DNA from 3 places in the Desulfofarcimen acetoxidans DSM 771 genome. Region 3 is predicted to be linked to each of the others. Evidence: a T-box and tRNA genes for the amino acid it is inferred to sense, from the RefSeq annotation. Region 3 holds a T-box; the other regions hold tRNA genes.
The links. The T-box of region 3 lies ahead of leuS (leucine--tRNA ligase). A T-box ahead of a tRNA ligase gene usually reads a tRNA of that ligase, here a tRNA-Leu.
Positions count from the first base shown of each region.

Region 1: it encodes a tRNA-Leu, which carries the amino acid that the T-box ahead of leuS (leucine--tRNA ligase) is inferred to sense. The anticodon was not compared.
Region 2: it encodes a tRNA-Leu, which carries the amino acid that the T-box ahead of leuS (leucine--tRNA ligase) is inferred to sense. The anticodon was not compared.

Region 1 is NC_013216.1:1,278,192-1,285,812, reverse strand. It holds gene DTOX_RS06150 (ATP-binding protein) at 1-174, opposite strand, end outside; tRNA gene DTOX_RS06145 (tRNA-Pro) at 926-1,003, shown strand; tRNA gene DTOX_RS06140 (tRNA-Gln) at 1,005-1,079, shown strand; gene DTOX_RS23615 (hypothetical protein) at 1,198-1,347, opposite strand; gene DTOX_RS06135 (4Fe-4S binding protein) at 1,504-1,713, shown strand; tRNA gene DTOX_RS06130 (tRNA-Leu) at 1,856-1,942, shown strand; gene DTOX_RS06125 (YkgJ family cysteine cluster protein) at 2,012-2,752, opposite strand; tRNA gene DTOX_RS06120 (tRNA-Cys) at 2,901-2,975, opposite strand; tRNA gene DTOX_RS06115 (tRNA-Gln) at 2,983-3,057, opposite strand; tRNA gene DTOX_RS06110 (tRNA-Tyr) at 3,068-3,153, opposite strand; tRNA gene DTOX_RS06105 (tRNA-Glu) at 3,159-3,234, opposite strand; tRNA gene DTOX_RS06100 (tRNA-Lys) at 3,238-3,313, opposite strand; RNA gene ssrS (6S RNA) at 3,474-3,655, opposite strand; gene DTOX_RS06095 (hypothetical protein) at 3,846-4,064, shown strand; gene DTOX_RS06090 (VWA domain-containing protein) at 4,082-5,560, opposite strand; gene DTOX_RS06085 (hypothetical protein) at 5,550-6,638, opposite strand; gene DTOX_RS06080 (AAA family ATPase) at 6,748-7,621, shown strand, end outside.
Region 2 is NC_013216.1:647,526-655,146, forward strand. It holds gene DTOX_RS03040 (S-layer homology domain-containing protein) at 1-1,055, opposite strand, end outside; gene DTOX_RS03045 (outer membrane protein assembly factor BamB family protein) at 1,071-2,192, opposite strand; gene DTOX_RS03050 (HIT family protein) at 2,410-2,901, shown strand; tRNA gene DTOX_RS03055 (tRNA-His) at 3,062-3,138, shown strand; tRNA gene DTOX_RS03060 (tRNA-Gln) at 3,158-3,232, shown strand; tRNA gene DTOX_RS03065 (tRNA-Leu) at 3,277-3,361, shown strand; gene DTOX_RS03070 (winged helix-turn-helix domain-containing protein) at 3,632-6,106, shown strand; gene DTOX_RS03075 (DUF2442 domain-containing protein) at 6,223-6,480, shown strand; gene DTOX_RS03080 (X2-like carbohydrate binding domain-containing protein) at 6,529-7,621, shown strand, end outside.
Region 3 is NC_013216.1:3,507,678-3,515,298, reverse strand. It holds gene proB (glutamate 5-kinase) at 1-104, shown strand, start outside; gene nadD (nicotinate-nucleotide adenylyltransferase) at 245-847, shown strand; gene DTOX_RS16040 (RNA recognition motif domain-containing protein) at 1,036-1,284, shown strand; gene yqeK (bis(5'-nucleosyl)-tetraphosphatase (symmetrical) YqeK) at 1,484-2,065, shown strand; gene rsfS (ribosome silencing factor) at 2,127-2,474, shown strand; T-box leader at 2,565-2,766, shown strand; gene leuS (leucine--tRNA ligase) at 2,896-5,382, shown strand; gene DTOX_RS16020 (DUF421 domain-containing protein) at 5,429-6,175, shown strand; gene DTOX_RS16015 (ComEA family DNA-binding protein) at 6,318-6,962, shown strand; gene DTOX_RS16010 (DNA internalization-related competence protein ComEC/Rec2) at 7,010-7,621, shown strand, end outside.

The DNA.
Region 1 (7,621 bases), 2.2 Mb from region 3:
GTTATTAATAGCCTCATCCGGAATTCCCACAGCAGCAGCTAAACAAGCGTCCGGATCAGCATCAATGGCATAAACATTCTGATGAGTCTTGGAAAATAATTTGACCAGGGCCGAGGATATGGTTGTCTTTCCTACTCCGCCTTTGCCTGAGATTGCTAGTTTCAATATTATCACCTCTTATAGTGTTATATTAATTAGTCAGTATTTTTTGCAGAGTTTATTAAAAACAATTACCCCGGTGGGACATTTTATCTTATAGGTAGGAGTCAATGAAAAACATCTTATAGCATTATAAGAATTTTGATTTTAATGTTTCTACAAAGCCTATAAAAAATCCTTCTTAAGTTTAAGAAAAAGTTTAAAAAATCTGATAAAACTGAAATTGCAAATTTGTAAATAATTCTGAATATAGCTTTTCCAAATATTATTGTAGCTTATTTGCTTGAACATTACAATATATATATCTTACGCAATTTGAAATTATGAAAATTATTCTCGAGAAACTTAATATAAGAATCAGCAGCCGGATCTCTACATATAGATATTTGCTATTAAGATATCACTAAATATGGTGGTTTTCATCAAAAGCTCATTATTAACTGAATCTTATAGTTCAAAATCTTAACCCACATGTTAAAATAAGAAGAGTTGGCCAAAACAGACTATTTTTCTCTTTAATGCCTCTGAGTGAAAAAAAAGTAAAACACAATAAAACAAATAGTATGGAAAATTTACCATTATACACAGTTTTAATATGTTTCGATGTATATATTATATTTCTTCGGGAATAATTGTAATACTCCGCTTTGGTGAGTTCTATCTCTCCCCGTCCAGCTGTACTGCTGGACATTTTTTTTAATACTTATTCCATTAAACCTTGACTTAGAGACATATTTTAGTTATAATATTTCTTGCATCAAATAAACGGGATGTAGCGCAGTTTGGCTAGCGCGCCTGCCTTGGGAGCAGGAGGTCGGGGGTTCGAGTCCCTTCATCCCGACCATTGGGGTGTAGCCAAGCGGTAAGGCAGCGGTCTTTGGAATCGCCATTCGTTGGTTCGAATCCAGCCACCCCAGCCAAAAAATGAGAGGCATACGCCTCTCATTTTTATTTTAGCTTATCTAAACTAAAGCTTGTATTGGTTCTAAAGCCTTACCCGGGTTCTCTTTATCCAAAACTATTTTAAAAAATAATATTTTAAACACTAGGCCTGTTAGGACCGTTTAAAAGTTGTCTCTTTTTATTGTCAGGAGCTCTCCCAGTCTTCCATACCGGTCTATATCCGGCAGTTGAAGGGTTTCGTGTTTCCTGCTCTTCGCGAAGAAAACCTTGCACGCGTTTAGCCATTTATTATTACCTCCTGGTCTTTTTATATTTGTTTTTCTTTATATATTTTGTGTTATCAGAAAACATTTTATTTTTAAAAAATTAGGCAGGATTTTAGTGCTGTCTGTAGAATTGACTGTATATTAATAAATTTAAAAGATTGAGGAGGTTACACTCATGACTGCTGAAAAAAAGACCTACAAGTTTGATTATGTTATCAATGCTGCTGATTGCTGGGCCTGCGCCGCCTGCGAAATGGAATGCGCTGACAACAGCGTGTACGTTGACGACAATGCAAACTATGCTATTAACAGTAATAGCTGTGTGCGCTGCGGTAAGTGTTTCAGAGCATGCCCGGTAGGTGCTATCGCCCGGGTAAAAAAATAATTAGGCATCTTCATTTTTAGCATGGCAGGCTTACGGTAAAAACGTAAGCCTGTTCTACATTTATAATTTTTAATTTTGATATAACTTTTTCTTGCAAAACACAAGTAGCTGAGTTATAATTATGATCGTTGATTAAGAGTTTGCGGTAGTGGCGGAATCGGCAGACGCGCTAGATTCAGGATCTAGTGAGCAAAAGCTCATGGAGGTTCAAGTCCTCTCTACCGCACCAAAAAGAGAACGACTCCCTTAGGCTAAGGGAGTCGTTCTCTTTTTACTTTTTAAGATTGGATTAAGCACTTTAAAACTCAAACTTCTTTCCTTTTTCTAAAAATTCTTTCAATAAATCACTTTGCTTGTTCTCCAAATACTCTTTCATAACATCCGGTTTCTTTTTATTTGCTCTCAAACCAATAACTGTATCGGTAAAATGCTTGTAGAAAGGTATGTAGTTATCATTATCCATAATAATTTCCAGTGAGAACATTCTCCTTTCTACAGCAATTAATTTATTCATAATTGAAGTAATGTTTTTTAAACCAAGTTTTTTACCTTGCAAGGGTTGTACTTCTTCACAATAATATGGCTTAAACTTCATAACCTCATCAGGAATTATTATTCCATGCTGCCGCCAGTAATTTTTTACTTGTTCAAAAATACCTTTTGTGAAATCCATTTCAAATTCTTCCTTTGATTTATGACCAAAGACTCTACAATTAAAAGGTCTTATCTGATAAATCATGCATTGATTATCCTCACCTAAAAACGGGCAATTGAGAGAAGGTTCAACCAGATCAAGAAAATAATTTGTAATACATTTATCTACGATTTCTGCCCAATGAAATTTTAAACTGTCTCTGACATACTTATAAATATTAATGTATTCAAGCAAGGAAATTCTGGGATTATCTGCGCAACATTGACCGCACCTGCCGCATTTTAACGAAGGTATTTCATTATATACCTCTTCTAGAGCTTTAAAAACCTGGTTTTCATCAGCAAAGCCAATACCGTTATAAATTTCAATTTTTGTTAGATGCAAAATTTTCACTCCTCTTTTTCTTAATATCTTCTATGCCGAATCACAAATACCTCTTGTATTCCGTGAACCGGGCGCTAAAAAATCAAATTCTTTACTAAACAGCAAAATCACCCGGTTTTCACAGGTGATTAAAATTTTCTTATTGATTTGGAGGCGGCACCCAGATTTGAACTGGGGAATGGAGGATTTGCAGTCCTCTGCCTTACCACTTGGCTATGCCGCCGGGCAATTGGCTGGGGTGGCTGGATTCGAACCAACGAATGGCGATTCCAAAGACCGCTGCCTTACCGCTTGGCTACACCCCATTAATAGTGGTGGTGGAGGAGGTAGGATTCGAACCTACGAAGGTGTCTACCGGCAGATTTACAGTCTGCTCCCTTTGGCCGCTCGGGAACTCCTCCAAGAATGGTGACCCCACCGGGATTCGAACCCGGGTTACCGCCGTGAAAGGGCGGTGTCTTAGACCGCTTGACCATGGGGCCGCTTGGTGACCCATCCGCGACTCGAACGCGGGACACCCTGATTAAAAGTCAGGTGCTCTACCAACTGAGCTAATAGGTCATAATAAGTATTTCTTCTCAATGCAGCGACATTTATTATGTTAACATATTATTTTATTTAAAGCAACACCAAATTTGTTTTTCTAAATAATTTTTATAGTTACATTTCATTATTATTGCAATGCAAAAGATCCCGGGCAGTAGAACCCGGGATCTTTAAAAGACTCCCACCTTGCCGTTAACTCTTATTGTTTTTAGAAAACCCACCCTCATAGGTGGGTGCCTGGCTGATTTCCTTTGTCTTCCTCAAAACCACAAGGCCCGACATACTTTATCAGACCAAGGCTCCCTTTTGTTTTCTGTAGGTTAAAAACTAACAAGATCACGCACAGAGCAGGATGTTTACAGTCTATAAGTTTATTAAATTTTTTTATTTATCTTACAATATGAATTATAATCCTAAAAAGCAACCTTGACAATAAATAAATTATCCCATCCAGATAAATTTTTAACTTACTTTCTATATTTACTTCTGCCAATATCAGACATAATACCTAACTCAGATACATATAATTCTTTCAGGAGGTGTTAGAATGAGTATAACTTATGTACGGTTATCTACTTCATCAACTATCAAAGAAAAGTTGGATATATTGATACAAGAAAGCGGTAAATCAATTGATGAAATAGTAAACCTGGCACTGGAAAATTACTTGAAAAATGGCTGCAATCTACCTTCAAGAACTATAAACGAAACAACTAATCTAAACGACGGCGATGATGACAAATATTTAAATGCCGTCATAGATTAGCTGCAGCCAAAAATTTTTTAAAATATTCTCTGCATTGCCGATTCTAACTGTTTAAGATTGCGACACTCAAACACATACTGGCAATAGGGCTCATAAATATTGATTATACAGTCTTCTGTAGACCATTTTTCCTTGGGTGAAGGATTCAACCAGATTAGTTTCCGGCAAACTTCACTTATTTGAGCAAAGTATTCCTCGTTTGCTGGGTTCCAATTATTGCGGGCATCCCCAAGCACCAATACAATAGTTTCGCGTGTAATTATATTAATATATTGTCGTGCAAACTGCTGCCATACTTGTCCGTAATTTGAGAAATTAGTTTTTGCTATTTTGGTTTTTTCTAATATTTGTCTTATTTCCCAGTTAATATTTTCTCCTTTTATAAACGAGGTGGTTTCTGCTATGCAATCAATAAAAGCAAAGGAATAGACCTTGTTAAAACTCTTGTGCAGCGCATAAACCAATTGCAAAATGAATTCACTAAAAAGCGCCACAGAACCGGACAAATCATAAATTACTACTATTTCCGGCCTATCCGGTATCCGCTGTCTGCAGCAGAGCAGCAGCGGTACTCCTCCGGTCTGCACAGCCTTTGATGCGGTACGCCTTAAATCAATCATACCCCGGCGTGCTCTGGCATATCGATAGCTATTTCGTGTTGCTAACCTGTGTGCCAATCTCCTCAAACTGTTTCTTATTTCTTCTACCTGCTCTTCATCGAGCAGGTTAAAATCCATTTCTTTTGCATTAACATGCCTGGCCACCTCTTGGATACTCTCCTGTGGCCATTTTTTCATCAATGCCTCTTCAAGTTCCCTACGCATTATTTTTTTCAGCAGCTTTTCATTTTCCTGCCAAACAATTGATTCTGAATCCTTTGATAATTCTTTTTGTTTAGACAACCGGTGCCGCACTTCCGCCAATCCAATGATGACTTTCAGTTCTTGCAAAGCAACTGAAAACTTCGGTAAATTCTGTTCCTTAAGAGCTTTCAGCTGATCAACCTGCCCTTTAATAAAAGCTTTAAGAAAATCTGGTTCACCCTTCTTCAGTAATAATAGCAACTGATCAGCAGTTGAAAGAGCAGGTTTTAGTGGCCGGCCGCTGCCGGATCCGCCCATCCCCTGGCCACCCAAACTATTGCATTTTTCCTGATATTGGGCCTTCTCAATAGTTATAGTATTTTTTAGTTTGATAAAATTCTCAATAAATTTACCCGGTTCCCAGCAAGGAGGCTTATTCATCATTTCTTCCCTTTGAAAAACCACAGCGTCTTCCTGCTCAAGCCGAGTATAAAAGAATAAATTAAATAGTTTTTTTAAAGCTGCAAGATCCTTTTCCTCTTTTACTATAGTTGCTGACATGTTAAAAAAAAGCCTTTCCTTCTGCCAGCCTAACAGCTCAATGGAAGTCAACAAATCTACAATTTCACTGGAGGCTATTGTAAGACCTGCGGAACGGCATAAATGTATGAACTGCGTTATTTTATACAGCACAGTCTTTCACCTTGCTTAAAAATTCTCGCATCTGACCGTGAATAGCTATGATAGAATTAACAACAAACTCCCTATCCACATTTAATTCAGTCAGATCAATATTTTTTTCTAACTGCAAAAGGCCTAATTTAATATTGTAAACAACTCGGAAACCATTGTTCCTTGAGAAATGATAAAACTCATGATCTTTTTGAAAACCCAGTTCTTTAACCAATTGGTTAGGATCAATAATGATATTTTGCATTTGTGCTTTGATTTCCAGAGTGGTCAAATCAAGAAATTCGCACAATAAGCTAAGAAGCTCAGAAGTCAGAACCCTGGCTTCAAAAAAATAAACATTATAACTGCTTTCACCGCTTTGTTCTCTGAAAGAAATATAATTGTTTTGGCTGAAGACCAGTTTAATTTCATCTGTTTCAGGCAAATATTCCAAATTGGCCTGAATATTAACATTATTTATGAGTTGAGAACATCTCAGTAAACTAATTTTTCCTGAGGACTCAATATACGGCCCGCTTACTGAAGGCTCTTCCATCCTTATAAAATCTGCGCAAAAGGGCATTAAAACATGATGAAAGACAATATTTTCAATACATTCACGGGCATAATATTCAGTTTCCCTATTTATAGTTTCAAATTTGACCCGGCAAACTGCCACCTCACCCTCAACCATTAAATAGCACCTTGCCAATACTGCTACATCGCGAGAACGCCATTTAACTTCAAAATTACCCGCCAGCTCAGAATTTTCTAGATTCAAATGCTCAATAGCCGAAAGCTCCGGGATAATATCAGTTATGGGTCTAGCCCGGGTCGTAATCAATAATTTTTGCTCTGAGTAGGGCTCATAGTAAGTAGGAGAATAAACATTCGGTCTGATTGAAAACAATAGCGGGACTATTTGATCAGCTCGATCCCATGAACGAATTTCAAAGAGCAAATAATCATTGCTTATTTCTAATCTCAAACCAGGTACTTCCACAACTGTCCCACTTGCCTGCACACCTGACTGATTGGCCAAGAAGGTTAATATATCGGCTTTTTTACTTACATTTCTGGTCAGCAATTCAATCTTCAACAATCTCTCTCCCTACTGGTTTTATTACATGATTGATTTTATGATATAAAATCTTTGTTGCCACAATATTCACAAATTTATGTTATCATAAAGAAGGGGGTGTAGGAAGATGGAATTGTTTCAGAATCATGATTTAATTAGGGACAGCCTGGCTCGCCAGTCCTATCTTGCCAGCGAAAAAACTGCTGTTGCCGTTTACTTAGCCTGGCACCTGCGAAAACCTCTTTTAGTTGAAGGACCCGCGGGAGTGGGTAAAACGGAACTAGCAAGAGCAATTGCCCAGGCTATGCAAACAGAACTGGTGCGATTGCAATGTTATCCGGGTTTGGATGAGGCTAAAACACTGTATGAGTGGCATTATCAAAAACAATTATTGTACATTCAATCCAACCGACAGGAGGGTAAATTTTGGCAAGAGGTTCAAAAAGATATTTTTTCTGCCGAGTTTTTGCTGTCAAGGCCATTATTAAAGGCATTTATGGCTAAAAAACATGTGGTTATGCTGATAGACGAATTAGATAAGAGCGACGACGAATTGGAGAGCTTTCTTTTGGAGGCACTTTCCGACTACCAGGTTTCTATACCCGAATTAGGTACAGTAAAGGCAAGGCATATCCCCCTTGTAATACTTACCAGCAACAACACCAGAGATTTCAGTGATGCTATGAAAAGGCGCTGCTTGCATCTCTATATACCTTATCCAACTATTGACCAGGAGATAGCCATCATTTTAATGAAAATTCCACAAATAAAGAAAAAACTAGCTGCCAGGATGGTCGAATTTATTCAAACCTTACGGAAGATGCCTTTAAAAAAGACACCCAGTATAGCCGAAACTCTGGATTGGGCAAAAACCCTAATTCTACTCAACAGCGAAATGGATCGTAAGGCTGTCGCTATTTCCTTAAGCGTATTACTTAAATACGAACAGGATGTAGCTACGGTGGAAAAAAAATTAGACAGCTTGCTGCCTGACAACCCCG
Region 2 (7,621 bases), 1.7 Mb from region 3:
GGATTTTTATTTTTAGATTTTTCATCAATGATGGTTGCGTCCCAGGCTACAGGAAAGGTCGCTCCATTATTTAACATGTCTTTAACGGACATAATAACCGGTTCTCCTTCGGCCAGATTTATGAAGCTGGCATAGGTGCTGTTTTTAATCTGGTCAAAGTTCCTTTTTTCCAGTAATTCCAGATAGGCAATTTTTTTATTGGTATCTAAAATACCATTTATTCGGTAATTAACGGCCTTTTTGATAGAGAACCTTTCTCCTTGAAAGTAGCATGGGCAATCAGTATTGGCTGCTGCAGTTATTGATTCTTTAAGAGAACTAATTTCTATCTTTAAATCCTTCTTATCCTCTGATACTCTGGAAATCCAGCCGTTAATTTTGTATTTAGGTTCAATATTTATCCAGCCCTGATCGTATGCCTGCGATAAAGTAGCAGCCAGTTCACTTCTGAGAATTGGTTTTAGCGGCTGAAAAGAGCCGTCTGGATAACATAGCATAATTTTTTCCCGATAAACTGTCTGGACAGCGGCAAGATATGTCTCAGGAATGCTGTTAGTGTCAATAAACTGGTGAGGGTTGCCCTGAGTTGTTAAACCAAATACTCTTGTTAAAATAGCCGCCGTCTCAGCCCGGTTAATTGGCCGGTCATATTGAAAGATTTCCATTATACCCTGAGGGATGAATCTTTTTTCCAGAGCAAAATCCAGATAGTTTTGTCCCCAGGGGACAGGATACTCACTGGGCGGCGCGTTTTTTACCTGTTTAACTTTGGCGATTTGTTCTTTATAGCCGCAGCTGTTTAAAATCATGGTTATAGCTTCCAGGCAGTTAACTTGCTGGTCAGGCCGGAACGTGTAATCGGGATAACCGCTGACTAAGCCCAGAGCATAAATCTTCTCAACCTGTTGTCTGGCCCAGTGTGTTTCTATATCCAACAGGGTTGCCGGCTTTTGTTTTGCTGCGGCAGTACAGGCTTGCGGGAGAATTAACACAGAAATTAACACAGAAATTAACACAGTGAAACACTTGTTTAGTCTGTTAAATAAATTAAACATTAACTATATCTCCTCTTATAAATCAGATATTTTCATCAATACACCCTTGTTGGTATAAACAATAATACTGCCGTCTTGCAGTATTATTGGAGTCCGGGAAACGGCGTCCTTTTCGTCGAATTGTTTTTGCCATAAGGATTTTCCGGAAAAGCTGATACTGAAAATTCTCCCGTCACTGCCGCCGGCATAAAAACGTTTGTTGGTGCTGTCTACAGCAATTCCCGAGGCCAGATTTATTAAAGGTAAAGACCATTCTTGGGCACCCGTGGCAGCATCCAGACAGTATAGTTTTTGGGCAGCGGAAAAAACGATCTTATTTTCGGAGGAAAAACTGATTTGTGACAGGTTGTCTGCTTTAACTGAATAATCCCATATAGCTTTGCCCTTAACGGGATCAATACAGTAAACCTTGCCACGGTGATATTCATCCAGTTTCGCGGGATTGGCCGCAACATATAAATTTTCATTAGGACCTGTGCTCATGCGCATATTTTTTATAGCACCAAGTGTCATTGACCAAATTCGCTCACCTTTAGAATTTAAAGCAAGAAGGGTGCCGCTTTGTTTATCCCCTTCGCATACATAAAGTCGCTGGTCGTCACTCAGGCAATCAAATATATTTTTCTCGCTGGAATAACGCCAGATAAAATTTTTCCCCGCTTCCAGTCCGTAGACGCTGTCACCTGTTCCTACATAAAGCAGATTTGACGGGCCGGGACAAACTATGGCCCCGCTGTTGGAACCTTTATTTAGAGGGGATATTTTAAAAGTCCAGTTCAAACTCCCGTTGAGTTTTATTTGTTGTATTCCGTTGGCGGCACCGGCATAGATATTAGGGCCGTTAAATACCGGGGAATGAGTGATTTGACCTGATAAATCGAGCTTGCGCTCCCATTCCCTTTTTCCGGTTTCTATATTGTAGCACAGGATGGCATTGCCGGCCGGGCAATAAAGGAGATTATTAGGTGCTATCAACGGACCGGCAGTAAGTTTACTGGGGCATTTTATCATCCAGTCGGTTTTTGCATAAGGCGAGAAAAGCTCTCCGGCGTGCACAGGTGCGGTCAAACCTGTTAAGACAAATATAATTGATATGATTAATAGAACATTTTTCTTTATTATTTGTCTAAAAGCCATATTAATCCTCCCTGCTAAAAATAAGGAACAAACTGATGTATATGCACAATTATATTAAATATACTAACATAACTAAGACTCAGGCAAAAGTACCAACAATAGAAAATTGCAGAATATACGTTTTGCAAAAGGAAGGATTCAGAGTTTTTATGTAGAATTTATCTTTGTTCGCAGTTAGTGAAAGAACAACTATTAAGCAAAAAGGAGGAATTGATAAATGGAAAGATTGTGGGCCCCCTGGCGTACAGTATATATCGGCAAGGATCACGGTGACACATGTATTTTTTGCGATAAGCTGCATTCAAATGAGGATGCTGCCAACTATACAGTGCTGCGTGGCGATAAAACCTTTGTTATAATGAACCTGTATCCGTATAATAACGGGCACTTGCTCATAGCACCCAAGCGCCATGTGGGAGATTTTAATGATTTGGAAGCAGATGAACTTTTAGAACTGGGCCAGATGACTCAGCGCATGGTGAGAGTGTTGCGTTTGGCTTTAAACCCGGAAGGTTTTAATATAGGAGTTAATCTTGGGAAGATAGCCGGTGCCGGGGTGCCCGGACATTTTCACACTCATATAGTACCGCGCTGGGGTGGAGATAATAATTTTATGCCGGTTCTCGGGGATATAAGGGTTATATCTGAGGGAATGGACATGACTTATCAAAAGATAATGGAGGCTCTGGCTAAGGAAGGCAAGAAATAGGATTATTTCTTTTAGCCGCAGCCCTTTACATGGTCAGGTAAATATGTTATCATTATTGAGCAGCGAAAAGCTGGATATATTGATTGCAATTTATTCTTGACAATAAGCAATCGATTTGTTATTATTTATACTGCAGTTTATAATTGCAGATATTTTTACGGTGGATGTAGCTCAGTCGGTTAGAGCGCCAGATTGTGGCTCTGGAGGCCGTGGGTTCGAATCCCATCATTCACCCCATACATATTTTCATAGTCCTTGGGGTGTAGCCAAGTGGTAAGGCAGCGGTCTTTGGAATCGCCATTCGTTGGTTCGAATCCAGCCTCCCCAGCCAAAAAATGAGAGGTCTGTCAACCTCTCATTTGTGTCCGAAAGCAAGCGGGTGTGGCGGAATGGCAGACGCGCTAGACTTAGGATCTAGTGTCTTTATGGCGTGGAGGTTCAAGTCCTCTCACCCGCACCAATAATAACAAGGGTTTCAGCACTTTGCTGAAACCCTTGTTATTTATCTTGATTTAATTTGCTAACATTTTGCTAACATTGTATATTTTATGAGTATAGCTGATCCCGAAAGATGCTCCGAAGCCTCCTGACAAACGGCGCAGAGAAAATAAATCCTCCGGCAGGTACTGACACCGGAAAATCCATAAAGAGCAAAGAATATGTGGCTGCGCAAAAGCATGGCAATATATAATATCTTACCGGCAAATTTAAGCGTATGGAGGGTCATCCCATGAAAAAGAGCAAAACGCTCAAAAGAGAGCGCGTCAACCGCGCACTCATGAACATATTTGAATATCCGCTGACCATCGTGGAGGCGCCTATGGGCTATGGCAAGACCACGGCTGTGCGGGAATTTCTTGCAGCGAGAGACGTGCGGGTCTTGTGGACCTCCTTTTATTCAGATAGCGATACGGGGGAGGCATTTTGGGACAGGGTGGTGATGGCGGCCGGCAGCTTCGATGAGATGGCAGGCAAGCGGCTGAAAGGCTTTGGTGTTCCCTCCGACGCATTGCATGTCAGATCGTTCCTTTCCCTTATGAATGACTTGGATTATCCGCCGGATACGACCCTTGTCATAGACGATATCCACTACGCAAGAGACATCCTGCGCCCCGAGCTTTTCGGATGGTTTATCACGGAGCTGCCCGATGATTTTCATATTGTCCTCATCACCCGGGATATTTCCTTCCTCGACCTTGCGGAGCTTTTCGCCAAGGGGCTGTGCAATATCGTGTCCCAGCAAACCTTGCGTTTCACCGGCGAGGAGCTCCGCGCCTACTGTATCCTGATGGATTTCCGCCAGGGCGAGGACGCGCTGGAAAAGGTCAGCAAATACACGGGAGGCTGGATATCCCTGGCATATTTAATCCTGCTGGGGCTGGAACAGGGAATTCCCATAGGCCAAAGCAGCGTGATCAATGAGCTGGTGGAGAAAATTCTCTACAACGCTTACGACGAAACGATTCAAACATTTCTTCTGCGCCTTTCCGTTATGGATACCTTTACGGAGGAACAGGCCCGGTATGTGACGGAGGAAAAACGTGCCGGCGAAATTCTGAAAAAGCTGCGTCAGGAAAATGCCTTCGTTTTCTACGACGAGGCAATAGGCGTTTACCGAATCCATCATGTGCTGTCGGATTTCCTGCGGGCCAGACAGACGGATCACGCGGAGGTTTCTTTGCTCTACCGGCAGGTGGGTGAATGGTTCCTTGAGAAAAAGGCGTTCAAGCCGGCCTATGCCTATCTTTGCCGCGCCGGGGAAACAGAGCGTGTCCTATCCCTTTTGGACGAGGAGGATGCCATTACCAAGGACTCCTCCGAATTTGAGGGTGCCCCGGAAATGTATGCCGCCGCACCCCGGAAGCTGCTTTTTCAGTATCCGTTTGCCTATCTGCAATATATCGCCTCGCTGCTCCTTTTCAGCGGCGACCCCGCTGCGGCGCGGGACGCCGTATCCCGCCTTGACGAGCTGGAGGAACATTACCGGCGGATTGCGGATATCCACCCAAACCGCCGCAGCCGCGTCCTTGCGGAAATCAGCGTCGTGCGCATTTTCGCTGTGTTCAATGACGCGCGTCAAATGGTGGACTGCACCAACAAGGCGCTCCGGCTTTTGGAGGGAGGTGTTTCATGCCTGGTCAGGCGGGATGCCGAATTCACCTTTGGCTCACCCCATTTCCTGTACACCTATTACAGAGAGCCGGGAAGCTTAAAGGAAACGGCGGAATTTATGGCTGCCGAATTCCCCGTATTTCCAAGAATCTCCTCCGGTTGCGGCACGGGCTGCGACTATGTGACGCTGGCCGAACACGCGCTGGAAACAGGGGACTGGCAGGCGGCGGAGCTGAACGCCTTCAAAGCCATATACAAGGCTCAGACAATGGAGCAGACCGGCATCATCCTCTGCGCCGGACTGACGCTTGTTCGGTTTTATATCTATCAGGAAAAGATAATCGAGGCGCTGGAGCATCTGCGGCAGCTCCGGGCTGATGTGTCCAAGGAAGATAACGCCGTTTACAACACCACGCTGGATTTGATCGAAGGCTATGCCTACGGCTGCATGACCCGGCCGGACAGCATCCCCGAGTGGCTGCGGACAGGCGAACTATCCATGGCCAACTTCATGTATCGAGGCATGGCGTTTAACTTTATCGTCTATGGCAAGGCCGTGCTGCTGGCAAAGGACTACATCCGTCTGGAGATACTGACCGAAACCTTTCCGCAATACTTTGGTATTTTCCATAATCAGCTCGGCTTCCTGCACAATCATATCCTTGCCGCCGCAGCCAAATACCGCCTGTACGGGATGGAGAAGGGCTGCGCGGCACTTGCGGAAGCAATCGGCATGGGGCGGGCGGATCACCTGATTTTGCCCTTTGCGGAGTATGCGCCCGAAATGATTGACATGCTGCGGCATATCGCACAAAACAATTCCGGTGACGGCTACATCATAGAACTGCTCGAAGCCTGTGAACACTACATAGAAAGTCTGAGCCGCGCCCCAGAGAGTACCGTGACGCTCACGGAGCGGGAACTGGAGGTTCTGACCCTCGCCGCCGAAGGGCTCAGGCGGAACGAAATTGCCGCACGACTATATGTGTCCGGGACCACAGTTAAGACGCATCTGGCGAATATCTACCGGAAGCTGGAGGTTGGCGGCAGGACTGCGGCCGTAAAAAAAGCCGGGAAGCTGAAAATTATTTGATTTTGCGGAGCAATATACTCCGTTTGGACGATACCAATTTTAAAAAAACCCCTTATACTTTAATCGTATGGGGGGTTTTAAAATTTCTACCGCCCCAAAGAAAGGAGGCGCCTTCAATGAGCAAAATGCTCAAGGTAACGCCGGGAGACGATTATACCCTGCTCGTGGAATTTGAACACGGCAACAGCATCCTCTTTCACATGAAAGATTTAATTGAAACCATGCCATATAGCAGCTTGAAGGATTTGAGCCGTTTCAAGGATATCACATTGGAGGAAAAGGCCATCCGCTGGCCCGACCCCGTACCCGGGGAAGCGGCGCTATACCCCATTCGGCTGACAGTGGACAACATTCTGTTCGCCATAAGGGAGTAAAGCGGAGAAGCTGTACGAATCAATTTTGAGAAGTAAAGGGGAATGAACATGAAAAAAGCAAAAAGACTATTGACGCTTTTACTGACCGCTTTCATGATATTTGCCATGCTGCCGCCGATGGCAACGGCGGCGGGGGTGACAAGGCTTGAGGCGGAGAACGCGATCACGTCCGGCGGTGCCGGAGTTGCCGACGGACAGGCGGGCGCGTCGGGCGGCAAAGTGGTAGGATACTTCAACTCCACAGCCGATTCCGTTACCTTCGCCGGCTTACAGGAAGCTGCGGGCGTTGTGATTGGTTATTCGAGCGTCTATACGGGGACGATCAGTATCTACTTAAATAATACGCATGTCCGGGACGCAGCGTTTACTTCTACCGGCGGCTGGACGGGTGCGGAGCACTTTAAAACGATTGTTCTTGATATCGACATAAAAAGTGGCGACAACCTGAAAATTCAACGTGATTCGGGCGATGTGGCCTTGAATGTGGATTACCTTGACTATTCGCCCTTCACGCCTATACCGGCGGACGGCGCCATCACGGCGGACGGCACATATAACCTGTCCGCTTACAGCGGCGACAAGGCCATTACGATTACGGCGGGTCGTACCGTCACCTTGACGGGCGGCGGCACGACCTTCACCAAGTCCGGAATCAACTGCGGAACGGGCGTTAACCTGACGCTGAACAACGTGACCATAAATCATAGTAGCTGCGCCCTCGCCTTCACTGGCGCGGGCAATACGCTGACGCTTGTGGGCGCAAGCAGCCTGCGAAGCGGATATGAGCAGCCCGGGGTTAAGGTGGAAGGTGCCACGGAACTAACCATCCGGGGCAACGGTTCGCTCTCGGCATACGGCGGTAAATTCGGCGCGGGCATCGGCAGCCCTGGCAGCGGCAGCCCTGGCAGCGGCGGAGTAATCACCATCGACGGCGGCACGGTAACGGCCACTGGCGGCGAATACGGCGCGGGTATCGGCGGCGGTTCCCTTGGCAGCGGCGGAGTAATCACCATCGACGGCGGCACGGTAACGGCCACCGGCGGCGAAAACGGCGCGGGCATCGGCGGCGGCTACCGTGGCAGCGGCGGCAAAATCACCATTAAAAAAGGCAAGGTAACGGCGAATGACGGCTCCTTTGCCG
Region 3 (7,621 bases):
TAAAAAAAATAATGGGCAAAAAAACCTCAGAAATCGCCGTTGTGCTTGGCAGTAAGGACTATGATGAGGTAATACATAGGAATAACCTGGTGCTGGATTGTTAGAGAGCTGTTATTATATGCGGAGTCCGGTTTTGGTGCAGCATATGGAAAACCTGTATTGAATTATAAGTATGTGCAGGGCGATGATGCGGGAATTGCAAGTCAGAGACATTTTTTATACTGAAAGGAACGGTTGAAACAAATTGAAAGCACTGGGTATTATGGGTGGCACCTTTGACCCTATTCACTACGGACACCTGGTCGCAGCCGAAGGAGTGCGACACGAGTTCAAACTGGACAAGGTCATATTTGTCCCTTCCGGCAGGCCGCCGCACAAAGCTGACAACAGAATAACCGGTCCTACTCATCGCCTGGCCATGACCGAACTGGCTACCGCTTCAAACCCTTATTTTGAAGTATCCTCGCTGGAGGTAAACAGACCCGGTCTTTCTTACACTATCGATACGGTTTTAGACTTCCGTTCCATGTACGAACCGTCAGAGCTATATTTCATAACCGGCGGCGATGCTTTGCTGGAAATATTAACCTGGAAAGATGTGGACATGCTTTTTTCCCTGTGCAAATTTATCGGAGTTACACGTCCCGGTTATAGTTTTGATAATTTAGGTGAAAAAATACCGGGCCTTTCGGCAGACTACATAAACAAAATTCATATTATGGAGGTTCCGGCCCTGGCCATATCTTCTACCGATATACGCGGGCGGATCAGGAGCGGGCGCCCCATCAAGTATCTTTTGCCGGAAACAGTGGAGCATTACATCAGCAGCTGCCGTTTATACAGATAAGCTCTTCTGTTTTGCAAGCCGGTTTGGCGGCATGTTTTTTTGTTTCAAACTGCTTTTTATATAAATGGCCTCTGCCGGTAAATTGCTTTTGCAAATAAGTTGCCAAATATTGTACTTTTCTATTTGAATTTGACCACAACCAATTGCAAATAATAAGCACAAGTTTTACTGGAAAAGAGGTGATATATTTGGCCCGTACACTGTATATAGGCAATCTGCCCTGGTCTACAAAAGCAGAGGATTTAGAAGAAGCTTTTTCAAAATATGGTGACGTAATAAACGCTCGCGTAATAAGCGACCGGGAAACCGGGCGTTCCCGTGGTTTTGGCTTCGTAGAGGTCAATGATGAGGATGTGGAAAAGTTTATAGCGGCTATGAATGGAACAGATCTAGGCGGTAGAGTTATATCTGTCAATGAAGCCAAGGCGAGGGAATAAGCACGCAATTAAAGAGCCTCCGTATCCTTCGGGACCAGGAGGTTTTTTCTTGCAGCGCTCTTGTGGAATATAATGGATATGGGCGGGGGGTATAAATAGTCGTTGTGATGCGCTAAGCAGATGGCATACTTGGTTTGAGTCAGCAATATATTAAGACAATGCTTGTTTAGTTAATGGTGCATCTACCGGCTTATTTCATATGGAAAAGACAATCATTAAAAAGTTATCCGGCATGGTCAACGGGTTCCGGCTGCAGCACAGCCTGGCGGTAAGAGACATTGCCGTGGAAATGGCGCGCTGCTTTGGGGCAGACGGGCAAAAAGCTAATCTGGCTGCCCTGCTGCATGATTGTGCCAGGGATTTCAGCCCTGCCCGGCTGCTTTCAAAAGCCAGGGCAGCCGGCATAAATGTTACTGAAGTGGATGAAATGCTGCCGGAATTGCTGCATGCCCCGGTAGGCGCGCTGTTGGTTCAAGAGGAATTTGGCATAACTGACCCTGAAATAATTCAGGCAGTCAGCTGCCATACTGTAGGTGCGGTTAAAATGACTGTTTTGGATAAAATTATTTTTATAGCAGACTTGATTGAACCCAGCAGGAAAGGCGACTTAGATAAAGTCAGGCAACTGGCCTATACCGATCTGGAGGAAGCTTTGCTGGCCGCTTTTGATTTTACCCTGCAATTTATTATTAAAACCGGTTCAGTAATTGACTGCCGGACTGTTCAGGCAAGAAACGAAGTTTTAAGACAAAAAACACCTTTTTTGAAGAGGAAATTTTGAACTTTTGCAGAATATAAACAATATTATAAGGAAAGAATTGTAATAAAAAGGAGGCTTGATTTTGGTACTGAATCCACAGGAATTAACAGATCTGATCATCGACGCTTGTGAAGATAAGAAAGCCTATGGTGTTACTGTGCTGGACATTAGTGAAATATCAACAATCGCAGACTATTTTGTCATCTGCAGCGGCCGTTCTAAACCTCATGTTCAGGCTATTGTGGAAAATATCCAGGAAAAGCTGGGGGAGCGGCAAGCAGAAATAAAGCGAGTGGAAGGTTTTAAAGAAGCCACCTGGGTATTGATAGATTGCGGTGATGTAGTGGTGCATGTCTTTCAAGAGACTGAGCGTCAATTTTATAATTTGGAACGCCTGTGGGGTGATGCCAGGGTAGTAGGACTTCCTTAAATTAGACAGGTGTTGACAAATAAATAACCTTTGCCTATAATGTACTTTGAGTTAAGCTGTATAATTCTTGAAGTATAAAACTAACCATATATAATAACCAGGACAAGGAAAATTAAGCAGGTAAACTGTTCAGAGAGCCGCCGGTAGGTGCAAGGCGGTCAGCACAACTGCCCAACTCACCTTCGAGTTGCCCGGCATAAAAAATCGGGCCGGTTTTCGACCGTTATCAGAATTAAGTGGGTATATTTTACCAATTAGGGTGGTACCGCGGGAGATGCCTCTCGTCCCTTTTCGGGATGAGAGGTTTTTATATGCCTAAATAGCTTTGTGTATGATAATGTTTTGCTTCAAAGAATCATGAGCTGATGCTTTAACCTTCACAAATTACTTTAACAATGCTTGATTTTAAGGAGGATCGTTAATGAACGAGCGATACAACTTTGAGGAAATTGAGTCCAAGTGGCAGAAAATATGGGCCGGGAACGACCAGTATGCCACGGCTGACTTTTCGGAACGTCCCGAATATTATTGTCTGGAAATGTTCCCCTATCCATCGGGCAACTTGCATATGGGCCATGTGCGCAACTACTCCATTGGTGATGTGGTGGCCCGTTTTAAGTCCATGCGCGGCTTTGATGTCCTGCACCCTATGGGCTGGGATGCTTTCGGGCTGCCGGCGGAGAACGCGGCCATCAAGCACGGCAACATGCACCCGGCTGATTGGACCTTTGCCAATATTGACAACATGCGGACGCAGTTAAAGCAGCTGGGCCTCAGCTATGACTGGAACCGTGAGGTGGCTACCTGTCATCCCGGCTATTACAAGTGGACACAGTGGCTTTTCCTGCAATTATACCATCATAATCTGGCATATAAAAAATATGCCGCCGTTAACTGGTGTCCTTCCTGTGCTACCGTGCTGGCTAACGAACAGGTAAAAGAAGACGGCTGTGAGAGGTGCGGCACAACGGTAGAAAAGAAAAACCTGGACCAGTGGTTTTTCAAAATTACCGACTATGCCGAGCGGCTGCTGGCAGATCTGGACAAGCTGCCGGGCTGGCCGGAAAAAGTTAAAATCATGCAAAGAAACTGGATCGGCCGCAGCGAAGGGGCGGAGCTTACCTTTCAGGTGAAAGACAGCCAGGAAAGCATCACCGTCTATACCACCAGGCCCGATACGGTTTTCGGGGTCAGCTGCATGGTGCTGGCGCCTGAACACCCGCTGGTGGAAAAGCTCATCGCGGGGACAGAGCAGGAGCGGCAAGTCAAAGACTTTGTGGCAAAGATGCGCGCTTTGAGCGATGCGGACCGCACTTCCGACGAGGCGGAAAAAATCGGTGTCTTGACCGGGGCCTGCTGCATTAACCCCTTTAACGGTGATCAAGTGCCCATTATGGTAGCCAACTATGTTTTGCTGGAATACGGCACCGGCTGCGTTATGGGCGTACCGGCACACGACCAGAGAGACTTTGAGTTTGCCGCCAAGTACAAGCTGCCGGTAAAAGTAGTTATTCAGCCGGCGGGTGAGAGCCTGGATCCTGCCAAAATGCAGCGGGCCTATGTAGATGAAGGCTTTCTGGTGAATTCCGGGCAGTTTGACGGAATGGGCAGCTCCGACGCTATCCGGGCCATCACTGCTTTTGCTGAAGAAAAGGGCATAGGCAGCGGCAAGGTCAATTTCCGATTGCGTGACTGGCTGATTTCCCGCCAGCGCTACTGGGGAGTGCCTATCCCCATTATCTATTGTGAGCAGTGCGGCAATGTACCGGTACCGGAAAAGGATTTACCGGTAATGCTGCCTTATGACGTGCAGTTTAAGCCGGCCGGGCGTTCTCCCCTGGCAGACCGCGAGGAATTTGTCCACACAGTTTGCCCGTCCTGCGGCGGTCCGGCCCGGCGGGAAACCGACACTATGGATACCTTTGTCTGCTCTTCCTGGTATTTTTACCGTTATACCAGCCCCCGGGACGAAGCGCGGGCCTGGGATAAGGCCAAAGCAGATCGCTGGATGCCGGTGGATCAGTATATCGGAGGTGTGGAGCACGCCATACTTCATTTGCTCTATGCCAGGTTCTTTGCCAAGGTTTTTTATGACTTAAAGCTGATCAGTGCGGAGGAGCCTTTTGAAAACCTGCTCACTCAGGGCATGGTCTTAAAGGAAGGCGCAAAAATGTCCAAATCCAAGGGCAATGTAGTCAGTCCCGAGGAAATTATTAAGCGCTACGGTGCGGACACAGCCAGGCTGTTTATTCTGTTTGCCGCCCCGCCGGAAAGAGACCTGGAGTGGAGCGACCAGGGCGTGGAAGGCAGCTACCGTTTCTTAAACCGTGTCTGGCGTCTGGTCACGCCGCTGGCCGCGGATTTGCTCAAGGCCCCGGTCAAGCCGGAAGGTGAGGTAAGCGGCGTGCATAAAGAAATGCGCCGGTTGAGCCACTACACCATAAAAAAGGTGACAGAGGACATAGAAGAGCGCTTCAACTTCAACACCGCTGTCAGCGCCATTATGGAACTGGTTAACGGTCTCTATCATTACCGCGACAAGCTGGCGGAACCGGACCGCGATCCGGCCGTGATGAGAGAAGCCATAGAGGCCCTGCTGGTGCTGCTGTCTCCTTTTGCACCACATTTGGCCGAGGAACTATGGTCAGGCATCGGCCACAAAGACAGCGTACACGCACAGCCCTGGCCGGTTTACGAACCGGAAGCACTGGTGGAAGATGAAATTGAGATAGTGGTGCAAATAAACGGCAAGGTAAGAGACCGCCTCTCCGTGCCGGCCAACCTGAGTGCCGCGTCAATGCAGGAATATGTCCTGCAGCAGCCCAAAATTATCTCCTTAACAGCCGGCAAAGAGGTTAAAAAAATCATTCCTGTACCGGGCAAATTGGTGAATATAGTGGTGAAGTAAATCATAAAACAACCTGATGCCGTGCATGATAAAACCGGTGATACTTATGGAAATATTACATCATGTTTATCGCACGGTGCTGATCTACTTCATAGTGCTTATTGTCATTCGCCTGATGGGTAAGCGGGAAGTAGGTCAGCTAAGTCCCTTTGATTTTGTTGTAGCCATCATCATAGCCGAGCTGGCGGCTATACCTATGCAATCTACCGGCGTCCCTTTATGGCACGGTATAGTGCCGCTGGTAACCCTGGGCCTTTTGGAGGTCTTGATTTCCCTGGTCACCTTCAACAGCCCGGTTTTGAGAAAAATTTTAAACGGCGAGCCTCAGATAATTATCGAAAACGGTAAACTGTGCAAGGATGAAATGAGAAAAGCCAGGTACAGCCTGGACGACCTTCTCTCCCAGTTGAGGGATAAGGGGATTGCCAATATCAGTGACGTAGAGTTTGCCATGCTGGAAACCTGCGGCAAGTTAAGTGTCATTCCCAAATCACAGAAGAGGCCGGTTACACCGGGGGATCTGCAAATACCTACGGATTACGAGGGACTTCCTACCGTGATAGTTATGGACGGGGCCATTCAAAGACGGAACTTAAAGCGCATCAGTCTGGATGAAGAGTGGGCGGCGGAAAGGCTGCAAGAAGCGGGCATTAATCCCAGCAAAGTTTTTTTTGCCACACTGGGCACAGACGGCCGGTTAAATATTGTCAAAGATGAGGATGACATTGGCAATAATGTCACTGAAAAGAATGATAGCGAAGTACAAACGGTAAGCACACATACCGGAAATTAAACAAACAGGCAGTGAAAAAATAAGTGTAAAATATATAAAAAATAGCAGAAAAAAGCAGGATATTTGTCTCTATTTATAGAATAATTTTGACAAACGGAGCAACTTGATTTTTCTATCATGGTTTGGCAAGGGGTAGAGACAAGTGAAGCAGTTTGAGAAGAAGCACCAGTTGGCCCTGCTGGTTGTTATCAGCATCCTTCTCTTTGGGGGCGGCTACAAATATGCCCAGTTGAAAAACAGCAGCCCGGCAGCCGGAGAAGTTCTGCAAAAGCAATCCGGAGACCAGGCAGCTAAAAATCAAGAAGTTGTAGTTCATGTCACAGGTGCCGTAACCAATCCCGGCCTCTATCATTTTTCCGCCGGAGCCAGGGTGAATGACGCGGTTCAGCGAGCAAAACCACTGGCCGAAGCAGATTTAAATGCCATCAACCTGGCCGAGTTGCTGGTAGACAGCAAACCGGTTAAAGTTCCTTTCCAGGCGGTTCCGGGCCAAGCAGCAGGCAATGAGACAGGTGCGGCCCAGGCTGACCGCTCAGCTGCCGGGGTAAAAGAAACTTCCGGAACGGTTCAGTCCGTTGGGTCTGCTCAGTCAGCCAGGGTCAATATTAATACAGCCGGAGAGGCCGAGCTTGACAGCCTTCCCGGTATCGGGCCAACCATGGCCGGGAGAATTATAGAGTATCGTCAGGCCAGTGGCTCCTTTCAAACAGTTGAGGACTTGAAAAATGTGTCAGGCATAGGAGAAAAGAAATTCGCGGCCTTAAAAGATCTGATTACCGTTAATTAATGAGAAAATAGATATTATGAACTTATTTTAACTGCAGGTACGAAACGATGGACAAGCCGTTGGTTTTAATCACATTAATCTATATAACAGGCATCTTAGCAGGCGTTATGATACAGGCGCCTGCTTATTTGCTGTTAGGAGCAGCCTCCCTCTTATTTATACTTGGCCTGGCCGGCTATTTAATGAACTGGCGGCATAACGGCAAGCTAATTTTACTGGTCTTCTTCTGCCTGGGCTTTTATTTTTGCCGTCTTTCCGTAGAGAGTATAGATACTCCCTTGAATAATTTTGCCGGGCACTATGTTGTGCTGACAGGAACAGTCGTGCAGGAAGCCGACCGGCGTGAGGACAGGGTAAACTATGTCCTCAAGTCGCATAGTGCCAGGCTGGGCAGCCGGGAAAATCATTCAGCCGCGCTGGTCCTGGTAACTGTCTGGCAGCCCGGATACCTTTACGGCTACGGTGATGTTTTAACAGTCAAAGGAAAGCTCGGCTTGCCGGAGCAGCCGGGCAATCCGGGTGCCTTTAATTACAGAGAATATCTGGCCAGGCAGGGGATTGGCCTGGTGATGACAGTCAATGGCGAGCAAAACGTGGCTTACTCGGGCACAGGGGAGAGCAGCCGTTTAGTGGCTTTTGCCCTGTCTGTCAAGAAAAAG